4 regions of the Amycolatopsis thailandensis genome follow, and region 1 is predicted to be linked to each of the others. Evidence: riboswitches for the same ligand, from Rfam matches in the RefSeq annotation. Region 1 holds a riboswitch; each other region holds the start of a gene.

Region 1 (4,918 bases):
CCGAAAGGACGGCGCCGGAGATGTAGACACCCTCGAAGCCACGGCGCTCGATCAGTTTGGCGCTCAATGGATTGAAGGCGCCGGGAAACCGTTGAAGCATCCCGGAATTCAGTCCGGCGCGGAAGGCGCTCCGCTTCTGCGCGGCGGAGGGAGCGGCGTGCAGCATCAGAAGATCCCCTTGCTCTTCGGCGCGGCGTCGAGTCCGGCCGGGAGCGCGATCCCGGCGACCTCGGCCGCGTCCAGTTCCGCGAGCCGGGTGACCGTGTCGAGGAACCGGTCTTGGTCGGCGGTGGCGATCACCCCGTCGGCGAGCGTACGGAACTTGGCGATGTACTGCTCGCGGGCGAACGGTCGCGCCCCGGCCGGGTGAGCGTCCGCGACGGCGATCTCGTCGGACAGTACGGTGCCGTCGGCCAGCGTGATCTCGACTCGGCCGCCGAATGCCGGCTCGGGCGCGTGATAGCGGCGAGTCCACTCGGGATCCTCGACGGTGGCGACCTTCCGCCAGAGCCCGACCGTGTCCGGCCGGGTCGCGCGTGCCCTGTCGTAGGACCGTTCGTGGTGCCAGGCGCCGTCTTGCAGGGCGACCGCGAAGATGTACGGGATCGAGTGGTCGAGCGTTTCCCGGCTGGCCCGCGGATCGTACTTCTGCGGATCTCCGGAACCGGAGCCGATCACGTGATGCGTGTGATGACTGGTGTGGATGAGGATCCGCTCGATCTCGCCGGAATCGCCGATCCTCGGGCCGAGCCGTCGTGCGAGGTCGATCAGCGCCTGGCTCTGGTACTCGGCCGAGTGTTCCTTGGTGTAAGTGTCCAGAATGGACTGCTTCGGCTCGCCGGGTGCCGGCAGCGGCACCGTGTACTCGGCGCCGGGCCCGCTCAGCAGCCACGCGATGAAACCGTCCTCACCTTCGTAGATCGGGCTCGGCGCGCCTTCACCACGCATCACCCTGTCGACGGCCTCGATCGCGGCCTTGCCCGCGAACGCCGGGGCGTACGCCTTCCAGGAAGAGATCTCGCCCTTCCGGGACTGGCGGGTCGTCGTCGTGGTGTGCAGTGCCTGCCCGATGGCCTGGTGGACGGTTTCCGTGTCGAGGCCCAGGAGCGCGCCGAGACCGCCCGCGACCGACGGGCCGAGGTGGGCGATGTGGTCGATCTTGTGCTCGTGCAGGCAGATCCCGCGGACGAGGTTCACCTGGAGCTCGTACCCGGCGACGATCCCGCGCAGCAGGTCCGCGCCGGTGCGCCCGGTGTGCTGGGCGACCGCGAGGATCGGCGGGATGTTGTCGCCGGGATGCGAATAGTCAGCGGCGAGGAAGGTGTCGTGATAGTCCAGTTCCCGCACCGCGACTCCATTGGCCCAGGCCGCCCATTCCGGTGAATACCGTCCTTCGACGCCGAAGACCGCCGCTCCCGGCTTACCGGCATGGGCCAGCGCCTGGTCGCGGGCGGAGCCGACCGGACGCCGGGTCAGCGACGCGGCGGCCACGGCGGCGTTGTCGATCACACGGTTGATCACCATGTCGGCGACCTCGGAGGTGACCGGAACGTCGTCGGTGGCGACGGCGGCGAGCTTCCACGCGAGCTGGCCCTCGCGGGAAAGCGACTCGGCGGAGCGGTGGGTGCGGACGGTGTGGTCGATCATGGTTCCCCTCGGTTGTGAACCTCGTGGCGCTCTGCCTCTGAGCGTGGCAGCTTCAGGAAGTCCTTGCCACCACTCGACCCTGTGAAGCTTTGTGAACGTTCGCGCCCTCCTTGTCAATGTTGTTACAGTCCGCTTGTGGAGAAGATGTACGCGGGCGCTCGCCTGCGCCAGCTGCGCGAAGACCGGTCCATGACCCAATCCGAGCTGGCCAGACTGCTGGAGATCTCGCCGAGCTATGTCAACCAGCTCGAACACAACGGCCGGCCGCTCACCCTGCCGGTGCTGCTCAAGCTCACCGAGACCTTCGGCGTCGACACGGAGTTCTTCGCCGCCCGCGACACCGCACGGCTGATCGCCGACGTACGCGAAGTGTTCGACGACAACACCGTCAGCGGTGCGATCTCCGCCGGCGAGGTCGACGCGCTGACCACCACGCTGCCCGAGGTGGCGCGGACTCTCGTCGCGCTGCATCGCCGTTACCGGGAGGCGGTGGAGAACGTCGCCACCCTGGTGACCGAGCAAGGACTGGACCGCTCGACGGCGCAGCAGCCGCACGAGGAGATCCGCGACTGGTTCTACCTGCGCCGCAACCATGTCGCCGAACTCGACGCCCCAGCCGAGAAGCTCGCCGCGGAACTGCGGCTCCACCCGGGCGAGGTCCGAAGTGGACTGGCGACCGGCCTGCTGGAGCGCCACGGCGTCAAGGTCACCGCCGAATCCCTCGGCCCCGACCAGCACCACTTCGACCCACGCCGCAAAACCCTGCGGCTCTCCCCCGCGCTGCGCCCCGGCCAGGCCGCGTTCCGGCTCGCGTCGGAACTGGCGCTGTTGGAAGCGGGCGAGGTGATCGACCGGCTCGTCGAAGACGGGAAGTTCAGCGGCGACACCGCGAGGCGGCTCGCGCGGATCGGCCTGGCCAACTACTTCGCGGGCGCTGTCGTGCTGCCGTACCGCGTGTTCCTCGGCGCGGCGGAGCGGTATCGCTACGACATCACCCGGCTGTCCGACCACTTCGGCGTCGGTTTCGAGACGGTCTGCCATCGGCTGTCCACTTTGCAGCGTCCGGGAACACGCGGCGTGCCGTTCTCGTTCGTCCGGGTCGATCGTGCGGGCAACATCTCGAAACGCCAGTCCGCCACCGGTTTCCACTTCTCCCGTGTCGGCGGCTCGTGTCCACTGTGGATCGTCTACGAGGCTTTCGGGTCACCGGGCCGGATCCTCACCCAGATCGCCGAACTCCCGGACGGCAAAAAGTACTTCTGGCTCGCCCGCACCGTCTCCCGCGCCGCGGGCGGGCACGGTGACCCCGGCAAGACGTTCGCGATCGGGCTCGGATGCGAACTCCGGCACGCCAAGCGGCTCGTCTACTCCGACGGCCTCGCGCTCGGCACCGGCGCGGCCGTCACCCCGATCGGGATGGGCTGCAAGGTCTGCGAGCGGCCCGCCTGCCCACAGCGCGCCTTCCCGGCGATCGGGAAGCCGATGCGGGTCGACGAGCATTCGTCCAGTCTGCTGCCGTATCCACCGCTCGGCTGAGGCCTACGCCACAACCTCGACATAGTCGGACTTCCTACTTTATGGTGTCCACAGGTCTGCGGTGCAGGGAAGCCGGTGAGAATCCGGCGCGGTCCCGCCACTGTGACCGGGGAGCGGCGCTCCCGCAGAGAAGGCCACTGGCGCGAGCCGGGAAGGCCGGAGCCGCCGCGGATCCGGGAGCCAGGATACCGGCCGCAGATGTCCGTGTTCGTCCACGAGGATGGAGCTGAACGCATGCGGATTCTTCCTGCCTGCGCGAAAGTCGCCGACCCGCCACCACCCCGGCGGTAAGTCGTCGTACTCCCCTGCCCGGCCGCCGATCGCGGTCCCGGGCGGCTCCGTCCTGCGCACTTTCGGAAAGGGCATCCATGAGCACCGAACTCAGTCACTTCGTCGGCGGCAAGCCGGTACCGGGCACGTCCGGCCGGTTCGCCGACGTCTTCGACCCCAGCACCGGCGCCGTCCAGGCCCGGGTCCCGCTCGCCTCGGCCGCCGAGGTCTCCGATGTGGTCTCCGACGCGGCGCAGGCCCAGCTCGACTGGGCCCGCTGGAACCCGCAGAAGCGGGCCCGGGTGCTGATGAAATTCGTCGACCTCGTCCGCGCCGAAGAGGACTCCCTCGCCCGGTTGCTCGCCTCCGAGCACGGCAAGACCGTCCCCGACGCGCGCGGTGACATCCAGCGTGGTCTCGAAGTGGTCGAGTTCGCCATCGGCATCCCGCACCTGCTCAAAGGCGAATACAGCGACAGCGCGGGCACCGGCATCGACGTCTACTCGATGCGGCAGCCGCTCGGCGTGGTCGCCGGGATCACTCCGTTCAACTTCCCCGCGATGATCCCGCTGTGGAAGGCCGCCCCGGCGATCGCCTGCGGGAACGCCTTCGTGCTCAAGCCGTCCGAACGCGATCCGTCGGTCCCGCTGCGGCTGGCCGAGCTCTTCCTCGAAGCCGGTCTGCCGCCGGGTGTGTTCAACGTGGTCAACGGCGACAAGGAGGCCGTCGACGCGCTGCTGACCGATCCCCGCGTCGAAGCCGTCGGCTTCGTCGGCTCGTCGTCGATCGCCGAGTACATCTACACGACCGCCGCCGCGCACGGGAAACGCGCGCAGTGCTTCGGCGGCGCCAAGAACCACCTGATCGTGATGCCGGACGCCGACCTCGACCAGGTCGTCGACGCGCTGATCGGCGCCGGTTACGGCTCCGCCGGCGAACGCTGCATGGCGATCTCTGTCGCCGTCCCGGTCGGCGAGGCCACCGCCGACGCGCTGGCCGCCCGGCTGACCGAGCGGGTCAAGACATTGAAGGTCGGCGCCTCGCTCGACGAGACGGCCGACTTCGGGCCGCTGGTGACCGCCGAGGCCGTCCAGCGTGTCCGCGACTACATCGACGTCGGCGTCGCCGAAGGGGCGAAACTGCTCGTCGACGGCCGCGGGACCACTGTGGACGGTCACGAGAACGGCTTCTTCCTCGGCGGCTGCCTGTTCGACCACGTCACCGCTGACATGCGGATCTACCGCGAGGAGATCTTCGGTCCGGTCCTGTCGATCGTCCGCGCCGCCGACTACGAAGAGGCACTCCGGCTGCCCAGCGAGCACGAGTACGGCAACGGCGTCGCGATCTTCACCCGTGACGGTGACACCGCCCGCGACTTCACCTCGCGCGTGAACACCGGCATGGTCGGGGTCAACGTGCCTATCCCGGTGCCGATCGCCTACCACACCTTCGGCGGCTGGAAGCG
Region 2 (4,918 bases), on a different contig from region 1:
GGTCGCCGTCCTCGGTGGTGGCGTGGCACAAGGCGGTGAAGAGGTCGTCGCCGTCGCTCGCCCGTTTCGCGGGCAGATTCGCCGAGAAGTAGCGTTCGAGGACCTTGCGGCCGTGCAGCCCCGCCGCCCAGCGGCCGCCGGGAACGGGGAATCGCACGATGGCCGTGCCCGCGCGCACGGAGTTCACGAACGCGCGGTTGATCGCGGCCGCGTCGTCGCCGGATCGCATACCCATGAACACGCGCGTCGCGACGTCGAGCGTGAGTTGCTTGAGGGACCAGTAGATCCGGGGATTCGGGCGGTCCGCCCACGCGGCGACGCCGTCGCGCAGGGCCGGTCCCATCTGGTCGACGTAGCCGGTGAGCCGCTGCCGGGTGAACGCCGCCTGCATGATCCGGCGGTGCAGATGGTGCTCGCCGAAGTCGAGCAGCATCAGGCCGCGGTCGAAGAACTGCTCGATGAAGAACTTCCAGCCCTCCTGGGAGAAGGCCTTGTCCTTGTTCACCAACGCGATCTGCGTGGCCTCCGGACCGGAGAGGGTGACGATGCGGCGGCCGAAAGCGCCCATCCACGACACCGGGCCGTAGGTCTCGTGGCGTTTGAGGCCGAACTCGATGCCGAAGCGCATGAAGTCCAGCGCGTGCCCGATGACCGGTGGGCCTTCGTCGCCGAGGACGGGCTTGAGGCCCGGCGGGGCGGGCGCGAGTTCGCGGACCGGCCAGGTCGCGCCGAGCCAGCGCTGGTCCACCGAACGCGGCAGGGGGATCGAGGTGAGCGGCGGAACCCGCTCGCGCAGCGCCCCGGTGACCCTTTCGACGGTGTTCGCCATGGTGACCATCTCCCCGTTGAGACCGGCTACCGCTCCACCATCGCACCCTTGTTGACGTCCTGACAATACCCTGGGGGAGGGAGCCGCCCCGAGTGTCAGGAAAGGGTCTTTCAAGACGTTTTTCGTCTTGAAAGACCCTTTCCTGACAGATCAGCCCAGCTCGGCCCGGACCGCCCGGGCGGCCGCGACCAGGTTCCGCAGGGCCGGTTCGACCTCGGCGTAACCGCGGGTCTTCAGACCGCAGTCCGGATTGACCCAGATCCGCTCGGCGGGCACGGCGCCGACGGCGGTCCGCAACAGCCCGCTGACCTCGTCGACGTCGGGGACGCGCGGCGAGTGGATGTCGTAGACACCCGGCCCGACGCCGCGGCCGAAGCCCGCCGAGCCGAGGTCGGTGACGACCTCCATCTTCGACCGCGCGGCCTCGATGCTGGTGACGTCGGCGTCCAGCGCGTCGATCGCCTTGACCACCTCACCGAACTCCGAATAGCACATGTGCGTGTGGATCTGTGTCGCGTCGGAGATCCCGGACGTCGCCAGCCGGAACGACGAAACCGCCCAGGCGAAGTACGCCTCGTGCGCCGCGGCACGCAGGGGGAGCAGTTCCCGCAGCGCCGGTTCATCGACCTGGATGACGCGGATGCCCGCCGCTTGCAGGTCGTGCACCTCGTCGCGGATGGCCAGCGCCACCTGGCGGGCGGTCTCGCCCAGTGGCTGGTCGTCGCGGACGAACGACCACGCCAGGATCGTCACCGGCCCGGTCAGCATCCCCTTGACGGGCTTCGAGGTCAGGCTCTGCGCGTAGCGGGCCCACTCGACGGTCATCGGCTCCGGACGGGAGACGTCGCCGTACAGGATCGGTGGCCGCACACACCGCGAACCGTAGGACTGCACCCAGCCGAAGTCGGTGGCCGCGAACCCGGCGAGCCGCTCGGCGAAGTACTGCACCATGTCGTTGCGCTCGGGTTCGCCGTGCACCAGCACGTCCAGGCCCAGGTCCTCCTGTAGCCGGATGACGTGCTCGATCTCCGCCTTCATCGCGGCCTCGTAGCCCGCGTCGTCCAGCGAACCCGCCTTGTGCGCGGCCCGGGCCTTGCGGACCTCGGTGGTCTGCGGGAACGAGCCGATCGTCGTGCTCGGCAACGGCGGCAGCTCCAGCGCGGCCTGCTGTGCCGCCGCGCGCTGAGCGTAGGGGGAGCGGACGGTGTCGTCCGGCCGCAGCGCCTCCAGCCGGGCACGCACGCCCGCGTCGGTCAGGTCGGCCGCGGTGGCGCGGTCCGCGACCACGGCACGGGCGGCTTCGAGATCGACGCCGTCCTCTTTCAACGCGCGGCCGAGCAGGACGACCTCGTCGACCTTCTGCTTGGCGAAGGCGAGCCAGCCCTTCAGGCGCGGGTGGAGTCCGTCCTCCCTTTCGACGTCGTAAGGCACGTGCAGCAGGGAGCACGACGTCGAGACGCTGACCGACTTCGCGGTGCCGAGCAGCGTCGCCGCCCGGCTGAGCGCGCGGGCCGGGTCGGTGCGCCAGACGTTGCGCCCGTCCACGACCCCGGCCAGGACCTCCTTGTCGCGCAAGGCGGGTTCGGCCGCGACGGCGTCCACAAAGGACTCGTCGGTGACCAGGTCGACAGCGACCGCGTCGATCGGGGAGCGGGCCAGCACGCCGAGACCGCGGCCGAGGCCGCCGAAGTACCCGGCGACCAGGATCTTCGGCCGCGCGGTCGCTTTCGCGAGCCGGTGATAGGCGCGGATGAGGGCGTTGAGTTCCTGCTCGGTGCGATCTCCCGCGAACGCGGGCTCGTCGAACTGGACCCACTCGACGCCTTCGTCATGCAGGCGCCGCAGCAGCTCGACGTAGTCGTCGAGGAGGTTGTCGAGCAGGTCCAGCGGGCGGAAGCCCTCCGGGGCGCTCTCGGCCGCCTTCGCGAGCAGCAGGAACGTCACCGGGCCCACCAGCACCGGCCGCGTCTCGACGCCGATCGCGCGGGCCTCGCGGTACTCGTCCAGCGGCTTCGCGCCGGTGAGCGAGAACGTCGTGTCCGGGCCGAGTTCGGGGACGATGTAGTGGTAGTTCGTGTCGAACCACTTCGTCATCTCCATCGCCGGCGCGTCCTGAACCCCGCGGGCGGCGGCGAAGTAGGTGTCGAGTGGCGAAAGACCGAGCGTCGTGAAGCGTTCCGGCAGCGCCCCGAACAGCTCGGCGGTGTCGAGCACCTGGTCGTAGTGGGAGAACGTGTTGGACGGGACGGAATCCAGCCCCGCGTCCTTGAGTTCCCGCCAGGTGCGGGTGCGCAGCGCGCGGCCGGTGTCCAGCAGTTCGGCCTCGTCGATCTTGCCCGCCCAATAGCGTTCGAGTGAACGCTTGAGTTCCCGGTCCGGTCCGATCCGGGGGTAGCCCAGCACTGTCGTGCCGATTTCGGTCACAGCTCTCTCCTCGCGAGCTTGTCGTCGGAGCCCGGAGCGCGCGCAGGAGTGACCGCCGTTCGGTCGTGCCCATCCCACGAGGCCCGGACTCACGCACGCCGTCGGCGCGCGTACCACGGGCAGGTCTTCGGACTCGTGGGCGACGTACTCGCTCCTACCGGCCGTCGCTTCCCGGGTGCCATACCCAGTGCTTTACCGTGTCTCGCACGGTGACGGCTTTCGTTCCCACATACCGCTGCGGGGCAGTCCCGGATTCTCACCGGGTTCCCTGTTACCTCGACCGGCCTGGAGGGCCGGGCGAACCAGTAGCACTCCGGAGCGTACTCAGGCCCGCTACGGGGTCGCTGGAATGTGAGAAAAGTCTGTCACCGGCGCAGCCCGTCCAGCACGAGGGTGATGACGCCGTCGGCCTCGGCCCGCCACTCGGGGCGGTCATGGGCCGCACCGATCCCGTGCAGCGCCATCATCACGGCACCGGCGTCCACGTCGTCGCGAACGGCGCCGTCCCGCACCGCGTCGGCCACGAGGGCGGTGACCGCCTCCTCCAGCGCCCGGCTGCCCTCGGCGAGGGCGCCCGAACGGTCGGCCATGAGGGTGGCCAGCGTCCTGGCCAGGCCGGCATGGGCGCCTAGGTGGTCGACCATGTCGCGAAGGAAGGTCGCCAAGGCTTCCGCCGGGGGAAGGGTGGCCTGGAGCTGTCGGGCGCGGTCGCACAGCGCGGCGACTTCCCCGTGGTAGACCGCCTCGGCCAGCGCCTCCCTGGTGGGGAAGTGGCGATAGAGCGTGCCCGTGCCCACGCCTGCCAGGCAGGCGAAGTCGTCGAAGCGCAGATCGAAGAAGCATCCGGCCTGGAAGATCTCCCGGGCCTTCGCGAGGAGGGCCTCGCGCTTGCGCCGGGCGTCGGCCCGCAGCGGCTTGTCGGCGGTCATGCGCTCCCTCGCGTTGACAAGTGGAGAGCATCTCCATATTTTCGAAAGTGGAGATAATCTCCAAATCGATCGTACCCCGTGAGGTCCAGCTTGAAGATCCTGATGTTCGGCCGAGGCGTGATCGCCACCATCTACGGCTGGGCCCTGCGGAAGGCGGGACATGACGTCGAGTTCTACGTCCGGCCGGGCCGCGCGGCGACGTACGGGGACTCGGTGGACCTCGACCTGTTCGACACGCGGCGCCGGATATGGGGGCAGCGTGTCGTCGAGAAGTGGCCGGTGCGCCTCCGCGAAACGCTGGAGCCGGACCACGACTTCGACCTGATCGTGCTCAGCGTTTCGCACCACCGCCTGCCGGAGGCGACGGCTTTCCTGGCCCCGCGTGTCGGCCGGGCCACGGTGCTGGTCTTCGGCAACGTCTGGACCGAGCCGGCGGCCGCGATCGGCCCGCTCCCTCTCGACCGCATCGCCTGGGGCTTTCCCCAGGCCGGTGGCGGTTTCGACGCGGACGGCGTGCTCCGCGGGATGCTGATGCCGTCGGTCGTCTTCGGCACCCTCGACCGGCCCCCGACCGATCGGGAGCGAGCCGTGCGCCAGGCGTTTCGCGAGGCCGGGCTCCGGATCAAGGAGCGCCCCGACTTCCGCGGCTGGCTGTGGGTCCATTTCGCGTCGGACGCGGGCCTGCTCTCGCAAGGCCTGCGGCTGGGTTCCCTGTCCCGGCTGGCCGGGTCGAGGA
Region 3 (4,918 bases), on a different contig from region 1:
GGGCGACCGGGAAGCCCCGCTGCCGATCGCGGTCACCCTGCCCGGCGGGCCCGCGCAGCTCGACGGCGCGCTCAAGGCCGTCGCCACGCTGCCGGTGAAACTCGACGCGCTCGAGATCGCCGTCCCGGACGAGATGGGGCCGGACGAGGTGGTCGACGCGATTTCCGTCGCCACCGCACCGGTTTTCGTCGAGATCCCGCGTGACGGCCGGCGGCTTCGGATGCTGGCCGCCCTGTCCGGCACCGGCCACCGCGCGAAGTTCCGCACCGGTGGCGTCCGGGCCGAGCTGTACCCGGACGAGGCCGAACTCGCGGCCGCGGTCCGGGCGGCCGTCGAGGCGGGTGTCCCGTTCAAGGCCACCGCCGGGCTGCACCACGCGCTCCGCAACACCGACCCGGCGACCGGCTTCGAACAGCACGGTTTCCTGAACCTGATGCTCGCCACCGACGCCGTCCTCACCGGCGGCGACGCGGAAGCCGCGCTCGCCGAACGAGACGGCGCCGCTCTCGCCGGGCGACTGCGGGCGCTGGAGCCGGATCGCGCCGTCGCGGTCCGCGCGGGCTTCACGTCGTTCGGCACTTGCAGCATCACCGACCCCCTGACCGAACTGGCCGGACTCGGCCTGCTCGAGGCGCCCCGAGGAGAGGCATGACCACGATCGACATCCCCGCAGGCTCCCTGTTCGGGATCGACAACCTGCCGTACGGCGTGTTCTCCGTCGACGGCGGTTCCCCGCGCGTCGGCGTGCGTGTCGGGGACTCCGTCCTCGACCTGGCCGCGGCGCTCGGCGACGACGTGTTCGCCGCGCCGTCGCTGAACCCGTTCATGGCGCAGGGCTACGACCGCTGGGTGGCGGTCCGGGCGCGGATCCGTGACCTGGTCACCGGCGAAATCCCCGACGGCGCGGTCCATCCCGTCGGGCGGGTGAGCATGCACCTGCCGATCGAGGTCGCGGACTACGTCGACTTCTACGCTTCCGAACACCACGCTTCGAACGTCGGCAGGCTGTTCCGCCCGGACGCGGAACCGTTGCTGCCCAACTGGAAGCATCTCCCGGTCGGCTATCACGGGCGGTCCGGCACGGTCCTGGTCTCCGGTACGGACATCGTGCGCCCGAGCGGTCAGCGCAAGGCCCCGGCCGAGGCGGCGCCGGTGTTCGGGCCGAGTGTGCGGCTGGACATCGAAGCGGAGCTGGGCTTCGTCGTCGGCACCGGGACCCCGCTGAACACCCCGATCACCCCGGACGCCTTCCCCCGCCACGTTTTCGGCGCGGTCCTGCTCAACGACTGGTCTGCCCGCGACATCCAGGCGTGGGAATACGTCCCGCTGGGCCCGCATCTCGGCAAGAGCTTCGCGACCTCGATCTCCCCTTGGGTGGTACCGATCCTGGCGCTGGAGGCCGCGCGGATCCCGCTGCCGGGCCAGATCGATCCGCAGCCGTTGCCGTACCTGCGGGAAAGCTCGCCGTGGGGGCTCGACATCGATCTGGTCGTCGAATGGAACGGCGAGGAGGTCAGCCGCCCGCCCTTCCGCGAGATGTACTGGTCGCCCGCCCAGATGCTCGCGCACCTGACGATCAACGGCGCGTCCTCGCGCACAGGAGACCTGTACGGCTCCGGCACGATCTCCGGACCGGAGAAGAACCAGCGCGGCGCGTTCCTCGAATTGTCCTGGGGCGGAAGGGAACCGCTCACGGTCAAGGGGGAGGAGCGCACCTTCCTGCTGGACGGCGACGAGGTCGTCATCACCGGGACCGCGCCCGGCGCGAACGGCGCGCGGATCGGGTTCGGTGAGGTGCGGGGCCGCGTGCTGCCCGCCGGCTGAAGTACGTGAAGGGCCCCTTGCTCACGCCAGGCGCGAGCGAGGGGCCACGTTCTCGTACGATCTGCGGTCGTGAACCCCTCTGCCGAGGACATAATCCGCAGCGCGGCGCGGTGGATCGAGCGCGGTGTCCGCGTCGACACCTCCGCCTTCGCGCAGGACCTGGGCATCTCCCGCAGTACGTTGTTCCGCCGCGCCGGGAACCGGGAAGACCTGCTGGGCGACGCTCTCCACTACCTGTCCGAACGCACCTTGGCGGCCGCGACGCGCACCTGGCAGCGCGAACAAGGCGACGTGGTGCGCAACGCGGCAGGCGAGCTGCGCTGTCTCGCGATCATGCGCGAGTACCGATCCGTGCTCGCGGCGAGCGCCGGGTTCCGCCGTTTCCTCGACGACGAGCCGGTCTTGGCGATCCGCCTGCTCACCGATCCGCACGGCCGCGTCCAGCCGAGGGTGATCGCGGCGCACGTCGACCTGCTGCGCCGCGACGTCGACGACGGCGGTTTCGTCCCCTCGGTCGGCCTGGACAGCCTCTGTTACGCGATCGTCCGGCTGGGGGAGGCGTTCCTGTACTCGGACGTGCTCGCCTCCCGGGCACCCGATCTGGACGCGGCGTCGACTCTGCTCGGCGCGCTCGTGGAAGGACGCGAGCCGCTCCGCGCCGGCTGACTGCCGGTACGGGTGGTTTCCGTCGGTGGCAAGCGGAAACCACCCGAAGGCTCACATCACGGGCAGGCGAGCACCGGGGCCTGCGGACGGCCACCGCCCTGCAGGTCGCTCAGCGGAACCCTGGCCAGGCCGAGGATCGCCTGCGCGGTCGCGCGCGGGGCGGTCGCCGGGTTCAGCCCGGTGGCGTCGTAGGCGATCGCGCCGCGGTCCGCCTCGGCGCCGGTGCAGCCGGTCTGCAGCGACCGCAGGAACTCCCGCGCCTTGACCGCGGCGGCGGGACGGTGCCCGGCCAGCGCTTCGGCGGCGAGGCCGGTGCTGTTGGAGTTCGGCGCGTTCGCGCCGACGCCGAAGCCGCCGTTCGCGTGCTGCTTGGTGACCAGCCAGGACGTGCCTTCGCGGGCGTTCACCGCGTCACCGGTGGCGCGCAAGGCCTGCACGACCATCGCGGTCGCGTCGACGTCGCTGGTGCAGGTGGCTTCGCCGAAGTTCAGCGGGAATCCGCCGTCCGCGCACTGGGCGCCCGCCAGGAACGTCACGGCCGACGCGGGCGCGCCCGCCGGAGTGCGGTCCAGCGCCAGCAGCGCGAGCGACTGCGAGAAGGCGTTGGAGTAGTCGCCGTATTCGGAGCGGTCGGAGAACCGGCCGGACGGCGTGAGCAGCGAGAGCAGGCCCGTCTTCAGGTCGACGCCGCCGAACGACGCCGGGTTCTTGCCCCGGATCTGCGCGGCGAGCAGGAGTTTGGCGTGCGCGCCCGCGTAGGCCTCGGTGCCGCTGCCGACGTAGCCGGTGGTGATCTCCGGCTTCGCCAGCCAGGTGATCGCTTTGCCCGCGTTCGTGTCGGACACACCGGCGGCGGCGAACGCGAAGATCGCGTCGATCGTCAAGCCCTGGTCGGGGAACTTCTGGCCGCCGAAATCGGCCTCGAACCTTTCCCCGTCGGTCATCTGCCTGGCGAGCCAGCCCGCGGCGGCGTCCGCCTTGTTCGGGGTGGCGGCGTTCGCCGCCGGAGCGGCGACCAGCCCGATGCCGCACAGCATGGCGACAGCGAAGACCAAACGTCTCATGAGAACCCTTTCCCGCATTTCCTCGACAGGAGTCGGTGACACCGCGCGACGTGGGTGACCGGGCTCGCCTGGAGGGCATACCGTTGCGGGACAGCGCCGGACTCTCACCGGACTTCCCCCACGACCGCGCTGAATCGGACGACCCGAAGAGTGTCATGCCGGTCAAGCGCGGGGGTACCGCCGGGCGCGAGTAACGCTGTGATCCTGGCAACCGACCTGCTCAGCGGTGCCTGCCGGAGGTAATCGGGTGTTAACCTCGGCGGGCTCGACAACCCAATACCGCCGCCCGTGACGGGGAAGCCGGTCGAAATCCGGCGCTGTCGCGCAACCGTGGGCCCTTCACCAGGGCGAGCCGGGGTACCGCACGGGCGGATGAACCAACCAGAAGTCCGAACCACTGTCGCGATAAACAGGGGTGACTGCGGCGTCCCGCGCCTGTCCTCCGCCATGCCGCAAGGAGGAGTCATGCGCCGCGGGTCCCTGGCCGCCCTGGCCTTCGCCGTCAGCGTCGGCGTGGTCGCCGCGCTGCTCACCGGAACGGCGACAGCAGCGAACGATCCTGACGCGGCGAAGTCGAACTCCCGCTGGCTCGCGACGAAGCTGCAGCCGGACGGCACGCTCGAGAACCCCAACGGCGGCTCACTGCCGGACCACGGCTTGATGCTCGACGTCCTGTTCTCGATGTACGCGTCGGGCGATGCCGCGAAGGCCGAGCCGATCGTCAAGTTCCTCGACGACCAGGGCCACGCCACCGACTACTTCACCTGGGACGGATTCATCCCCGGCGCCGGGTTCGACAACGTCATCGTCGGTGGAGCCACGGCCAAGACCCTCGTCGCCGCTGAGGTCTCCGGCCGGAATCCGCGGAACTTCGACGGCTACGACCTGGTCGCCGAGACCCAGAACGCGATCATGCGCGGCGGGCCCGACAAGGGCCGGGTCAGCGACTACACGAAGAAGCCCGACGTCACCGGCGACGTGATCAACAACGCCAACATGTTCGGCCAGGCGCTCGGCGTGATCGGGCTCGCCGCGGCGGGCGAGAACGACCAGCTCGCCATCGACAAGCTGCTGACCCAGCAGTGTTCCGAGGGCTACTTCCGCGTCATGTTCGCCTACATCCCGACGAAGGAGACCGGCGACCACGTCACCCCGGACGGGCACAAGGTCTCGACCTGCGACGAGGGCAAACCGCTCGACCTCTCGCCGACCGACGGCGACGCCACCGGCATCGCGCTTTCGGCGATGCTGGCCGCCAAGAAGGCGGGCGCGGCCGGGCTCGACACCCCGATCGCCAAGGCCGTCGCGTGGCTCAAAGCGAACCAGGCCGCCGGCGGCGGCTGGGGCGGTGGCGTCGGCACCGA
Region 4 (4,918 bases), on a different contig from region 1:
GAACGGCGGACCAGCGCCTGGGCGAGATTGCCGCCGAGGGAGTGCCCGATCAGGATCGGGCTGTCGAGACCGAGGTGGTCGAGGAGAGCCGTCAGGTCGTCGAGCGCGATCGCCGCGGTGAAGCCGGAACCCGGCGCGAGGCCCGACTCGCCATGGCCGCGCTGGTCCCAGGTGATCACCCGATGGCCGCGTTCGTGCAGAGCCTCGGCCTGGGCATCGAACATCCGATGGTCCATGCCCGCGCCGTGCGTGAAGACGACAGGACGCCGATCGCCCGCGAGGTCGCCGTACCGCAGTTCCTGGGCGCCCCGGCGGAGCACCCCGGTCATATTCACCATTTTCTAAATATAGCGCACACCGCTCAGTGCCCGGCCCAGCCGCCTTGTTCCTCGGCGGCTTCGACGTCGGAGTCCGCGACCGCGGTGTGCGCCAGCGCGGCGACGGTCTCCTCGAGCCCGCGTTGCACTTCCTCCTCGCCCGCCTCACGGACACTGCTCAAGGTCACGGTCAACCGGGACTCGTTGGCACCGGCGTCTTCGATCGACAACCGGCCGTGGTAGTCGTGCGGGCCTTGGGAACCCCAGCTCAAGGAGCGACTTTCCTCATCGACCTTCAGCCACGCTTCGGCTTCGACGTGCTCACCATCCACGTCGGCCTCGACGTGCACGGCGTCGCCGCCTTCCGGCTCGGCCTGGCTCAGCTGCGGGAAGAAGTGGGGAAGGTTCCGCGGTTCACGCAGGTAGGCGAACAGATCGGAGGCGGGCAGATCGATCGTGGCGGTGTGGCGGAATTCGGTCATGATCACGCATACCCTGTCCTCGCGCCATGGAAACCACCAGGTCAGCGAAGTGCTGTGAGGACGTAGTCGTCCCCGTACTGCCACACTGGCGCCACCTCCGCGAAGCCCGCCTCCCTGAGCAGTCTGGTGTGCTCCTGCGGGCTGAGCCTGTTGCCGTAGCCGGTCGAGATGCCGCTCAGCTCGTCGGCCGTGAACTCCGCCCGCAGCGCGGGATCGGCCGCGATCGCGGCCCACCAGCTCTTCCAGTCCTCGTTCGACCCGACCCCGGCCCGGACGGCACGACGGTTCTTGACGGCTTCGGCGAGGTCGCGGATGCCCGGTTGCTCGTCGTAGAAGTGGTCACCGTTGACGAGCGCCCCGCCTGCCCGGAGCACGTCCGCGAGGTCACGGTAGACGCCGGCGAGCCGATCCGGTTTCAGCCAGTGCAAGGCGGTCGTCGACACCGCGGCGTCGATCGCCCGCCACGTCAGCCAGCCGTCTTCGGCGAGATCCGCCTGGATGTACTCGATATCCGCGTCGTCAGGGCGGCTCGCCCGGGCGAGTGCGAGCAGGAACGGGTCGTTGTCGACGCCGACGACCCGCGCGTGCGGCAGGCGCCGGGCGAGCCGGGTGGTCAGCGAGCCCGGGCCGCAACCGAGGTCGAGCACCAGCGGCTCGGCGACATCGCGGCAGACGTGTTCGACGACGTCGATCAGGACGTCGAACCGTTCTTCGCGGTCGGCGACATAGCGTTCCTGCTGGAGGTCCCACCGTCGCACCCAGCCTGCCGCGAGCTTTTCGTCCACCGCGCTCCCCTTCGTGATCTTGATCCTGTGTAGCACAGGGCGCCCATGGGTTACCGTGTGCGCCACAACGTAAGAAGGTGCCCGTCGGGGGAAGCCGGTGTGAATCCGGCGCTGACCCGCAACCGTGAACGGCCGTACGCCGTGAGCCGGACTGCCCGCCGGGTACTGCCAGCCCCAACTGTCGTGGAGTGCGGAGCGGGGTCCCGTTTCAGCGCGTCCGCGCGCCCGGGACAGTGCTCGATGTCCCGGAGGTAACTGTGACGCGTCATCCGCTCGGCCGTCGGCGTTTGCTCGCCCTCGCCGCCCTCGCGCCTCTGGCCGCCTGCGGGGGCGCGCCCACGGACACGGGCCGGTTGCGGGTCGCGTTCGCGGCGGGCGGTTCGAAGGAAACACTGGACCCCTCACAGGTTTCGCTCTTCGTCGACCAGGCGCGGGCCAAGGCGCTCTTCGACACGCTGGTCGCCTACAACGCCGACACCTCGTTGCGGCCGCGGCTGGCCGAATCCTGGGAGAGCGACGATTCCGGGACGCGCTGGCGGATCCGGCTGCGACAGGCGGCCTTCCACGACGGACGCCCGGTCACCGCGGACGACGTTCTGTACAGCTTCCGGCGGATCGCCGACCCCGCACTGGCCTCCTCGTCCCGCCAGTACTTCGCGAAGGTGGACTTCGGCCGCAGCAAGGCCGCCTCCCCCCGTGAACTGGAGCTGGTGCTGAGCGCGCCCGACTTCGAATTCCCGTCGGGCTGGGGCGCGCCGGGAGCGGAGATCGTCCCCGCCGGGACGACGGCGTTCGGCGCGCCGGTCGGCTCCGGTCCGTTCCGCTTCGTCTCGTTCACTCCCGGCGGCACGACTGTGTTCCGCGGGAACGAGTCCCATTGGGACGGTGCGCCGAGCGTCGGCGAGCTCGAATTCGTCCCGGTCAACGACGAAACGGCCCGGGTCAACGCCCTGCTCTCCGGACAGGTCGACTACGCCCACGACCTCGCGGCCGGTACCGCGGCCAGGCTGGGCGGCGACGGACGTGTCTCGCTGCTCGAAGCCCGGGGGACGACGATGCAGGGTTTGATCCTTCGCCTGACCCAGCCGCCGTTCGCCGATCCTCGGCTCGTGCGCGCCGTCCTGTCCGGAGTGGACCGCGAAGCCTTGAACCGGGTCGCATTGGCCGGACGCGGCGAGATCGGCAACGACCTGTTCGGCAAGGGACTTCGCGGCTACGCCACCGGCATTCCCCAACGCTCCCGGGACGTGGACCTGGCCCGCTCGCTGGTCCGGGAAGCGGGCGCCGAGGGACTCGCTTTCGCCATCGAAACCAGCGACGTCGATCCCGGTTTCCCCACCGCGGCGACGCTGATTTCCCAGCAGCTGAACGAAATCGGGCTGAAGGCCACGCCGAACACGCGGGCGGCGAGCACCTACTTCGGCGAAACGAAGACCAAGGGGGTCGCCGCGCTCACCCGCACCGCCACCCTGCCGGTGGCGACGTTCCTCAACCAGCGCTTCCGCACCGGCGGTTCGAACAACGTCAACGGGTTCGCCTCGCCGGAGTTCGACACGCTCATGGACCGTGCCGCCGCCACCTCGGACGAGGGTGCCCGGCTGGCCCTGTTCGCGGACGCCCAGCGGATCGTGCACGAGTCCGGCGGCCTGCTCGCCTGGGGCTTCAGCACCTGGACGATCGCGACGTCGAAACGGGTGTCCGGGGTGGTCACCGCGCCGCCGAACACCTTCGACTGGGCGAGGTTCGACCGCGCCCGCCTGTCCTGACGTGCCGGGGTACGCCCTGCGCCGGCTCGGGTTCGCCGTGCTCCAGGCGTTGTTCGTGCTGGTCGCCACGTTCGCCGTGACCGCGCTGCTGCCCGGCGACGCGGCTTCGGTCGTACTCGGCGAGCAAGCCACCGACGAGCAGGTGGCGACGGTGCGCCACCAACTCGGCCTCGATCAGCCTCTCCTCGACCGGTTCGGGCACTGGCTTTCGGGCTTGGCCACCGGTGACCTCGGCCGCTCGCTCGTCACCGGCGCTCCGGTGACGGACGAGATCGCCCGCCGGTTCACCGCCACCGCCGTGCTCGCCGGGGTGACGGTGCTCGTGCTCGTTCCGCTCGCGCTGGGCGTCGGGGTGGCGTGCGGTGTCCGCGAAGGCTCCCGGACCGACCGGATACTCACGGCCGTCACGTTGTTCCTGCATTCGATCCCCGAGTTCGTCCTCGGTCTGCTGCTGGTCGCGGGATTCGCCGTCTACACCGGACTGTTGCCCGCCACCGCGGCCGGGACGGACTTGACCGAGCGTCCCGAAGTGCTCGTGCTGCCGGTGATCGTGCTCGTCGGCCGTCAGCTGAGCGACGTCGCCAGGCAGATCCGGGTCGGCGTCGCGGAACAGACCCGCGGGCAGGTGGCGGACCATCTGCGCCTGCTCGGCCTGCGCGAACGCACCGTCGTGCTGAAGCACCTCCTGCCCGCCGCCGCGGCGCCCGCCGTGCAGCAGCTCGCCCGCGCTGTCGAGGGGCTGCTGACCGGCACGGTGATCGTCGAATCCCTGTTCGCGATCACCGGGATGGGCACGGGTTTCGTCGAGGCCGTGCAGAACCGGGACATCCCGCAGGTGCAGGGATACGTGCTCGTGTTCGCCGGTGTCGTCGTGCTCGGGAACCTGGTCGCCGACCTGGTCGCGCACCGGCTGACGCCGCGCCGGGAGCTGGTCACGTGGTGAGCCGGACGCTCGGCTGGATCCTGCTCGCCGTCCCGGTGCTGTTCGCGGTGGCCGGACCGCTGATCGCGGGTCCGCCGGTGTCCGTCGGGGCGCCGTGGCAGCCACCGGACTCCGCCCACCCCCTCGGTACCGACGTCCTCGGCCGTGACGCGCTCACGGTGATCCTCACCGGCGGCTTTCCCGTGATCGGCATGACGGTCGCCGCGCTCGGGCTCGCCTACCTGATCGGCGTACCGCTCGGTCTCTTCGCGGCCGGTCGCGGCCGGTGGGCCGACGAAGCCGTGATGCGATCGCTCGATCTCGTGCTGGCGTTCCCGTCGCTGCTGGTGCTCATGGTGCTCGCCGCGACCGGGCATCGCGGGCCCGGTGTGCTGATTCCCGCCGTCGCCGCCCTCCAGCTGACGGCGATCACCCGCGTCGTGCGGGCCGCGGCGCTGGCTCCCGGCTGCCGCGCCGCCGTGGAAGCCCTTACCCTGCAAGGACAACCGTGGTGGCGCATCCAGCTCGGGTACGTCGCCCGGTACGTCACCGGCCCGGTCGCCACCGACGCCGGGACCCGGCTCGGTGTGGTGCTCTATCTGCTGGCGTCGGCGAACTTCCTCGGTCTCGGCCTGCCCTCGGACTC

Evidence for each region. Region 1 has a riboswitch for cobalamin ahead of ACFWMR_RS09185 (CoA-acylating methylmalonate-semialdehyde dehydrogenase). Riboswitches for the same ligand answer to the same signal wherever they lie in the genome.
Region 2: it holds a riboswitch for cobalamin, as region 1 does, so the genes downstream of both, metE (5-methyltetrahydropteroyltriglutamate--homocysteine S-methyltransferase) here and ACFWMR_RS09185 (CoA-acylating methylmalonate-semialdehyde dehydrogenase) in region 1, are expected to answer to the same signal.
Region 3: it holds a riboswitch for cobalamin, as region 1 does, so the genes downstream of both, ACFWMR_RS23270 (prenyltransferase/squalene oxidase repeat-containing protein) here and ACFWMR_RS09185 (CoA-acylating methylmalonate-semialdehyde dehydrogenase) in region 1, are expected to answer to the same signal.
Region 4: it holds a riboswitch for cobalamin, as region 1 does, so the genes downstream of both, ACFWMR_RS07140 (ABC transporter substrate-binding protein) here and ACFWMR_RS09185 (CoA-acylating methylmalonate-semialdehyde dehydrogenase) in region 1, are expected to answer to the same signal.

The regions. Positions count from the first base shown of each region.
Region 1 covers NZ_JBHXJK010000016.1:86,738-91,655, reverse strand. The annotation lists gene prpB (methylisocitrate lyase) at 1-166, opposite strand, end outside; gene ACFWMR_RS09195 (MmgE/PrpD family protein) at 166-1,647, opposite strand; gene ACFWMR_RS09190 (short-chain fatty acyl-CoA regulator family protein) at 1,783-3,183, shown strand; cobalamin riboswitch at 3,209-3,394, shown strand; gene ACFWMR_RS09185 (CoA-acylating methylmalonate-semialdehyde dehydrogenase) at 3,552-4,918, shown strand, end outside.
Region 2 covers NZ_JBHXJK010000026.1:40,325-45,242, forward strand. The annotation lists gene ACFWMR_RS13150 (cytochrome P450) at 1-838, opposite strand, end outside; gene metE (5-methyltetrahydropteroyltriglutamate--homocysteine S-methyltransferase) at 980-3,253, opposite strand; cobalamin riboswitch at 3,355-3,575, opposite strand; gene ACFWMR_RS13160 (TetR/AcrR family transcriptional regulator) at 3,619-4,182, opposite strand; gene ACFWMR_RS13165 (ketopantoate reductase family protein) at 4,273-4,918, shown strand, end outside.
Region 3 covers NZ_JBHXJK010000058.1:30,696-35,613, forward strand. The annotation lists gene ACFWMR_RS23255 (hypothetical protein) at 1-652, shown strand, start outside; gene fahA (fumarylacetoacetase) at 649-1,824, shown strand; gene ACFWMR_RS23265 (QsdR family transcriptional regulator) at 1,894-2,490, shown strand; gene ACFWMR_RS23270 (prenyltransferase/squalene oxidase repeat-containing protein) at 2,547-3,554, opposite strand; cobalamin riboswitch at 3,587-3,713, opposite strand; cobalamin riboswitch at 3,824-3,938, shown strand; gene ACFWMR_RS23275 (hypothetical protein) at 4,020-4,918, shown strand, end outside.
Region 4 covers NZ_JBHXJK010000012.1:27,791-32,708, reverse strand. The annotation lists gene ACFWMR_RS07155 (alpha/beta fold hydrolase) at 1-338, opposite strand, end outside; gene ACFWMR_RS07150 (SRPBCC family protein) at 362-799, opposite strand; gene ACFWMR_RS07145 (class I SAM-dependent methyltransferase) at 841-1,584, opposite strand; cobalamin riboswitch at 1,605-1,761, shown strand; gene ACFWMR_RS07140 (ABC transporter substrate-binding protein) at 1,842-3,350, shown strand; gene ACFWMR_RS07135 (ABC transporter permease) at 3,352-4,293, shown strand; gene ACFWMR_RS07130 (ABC transporter permease) at 4,287-4,918, shown strand, end outside.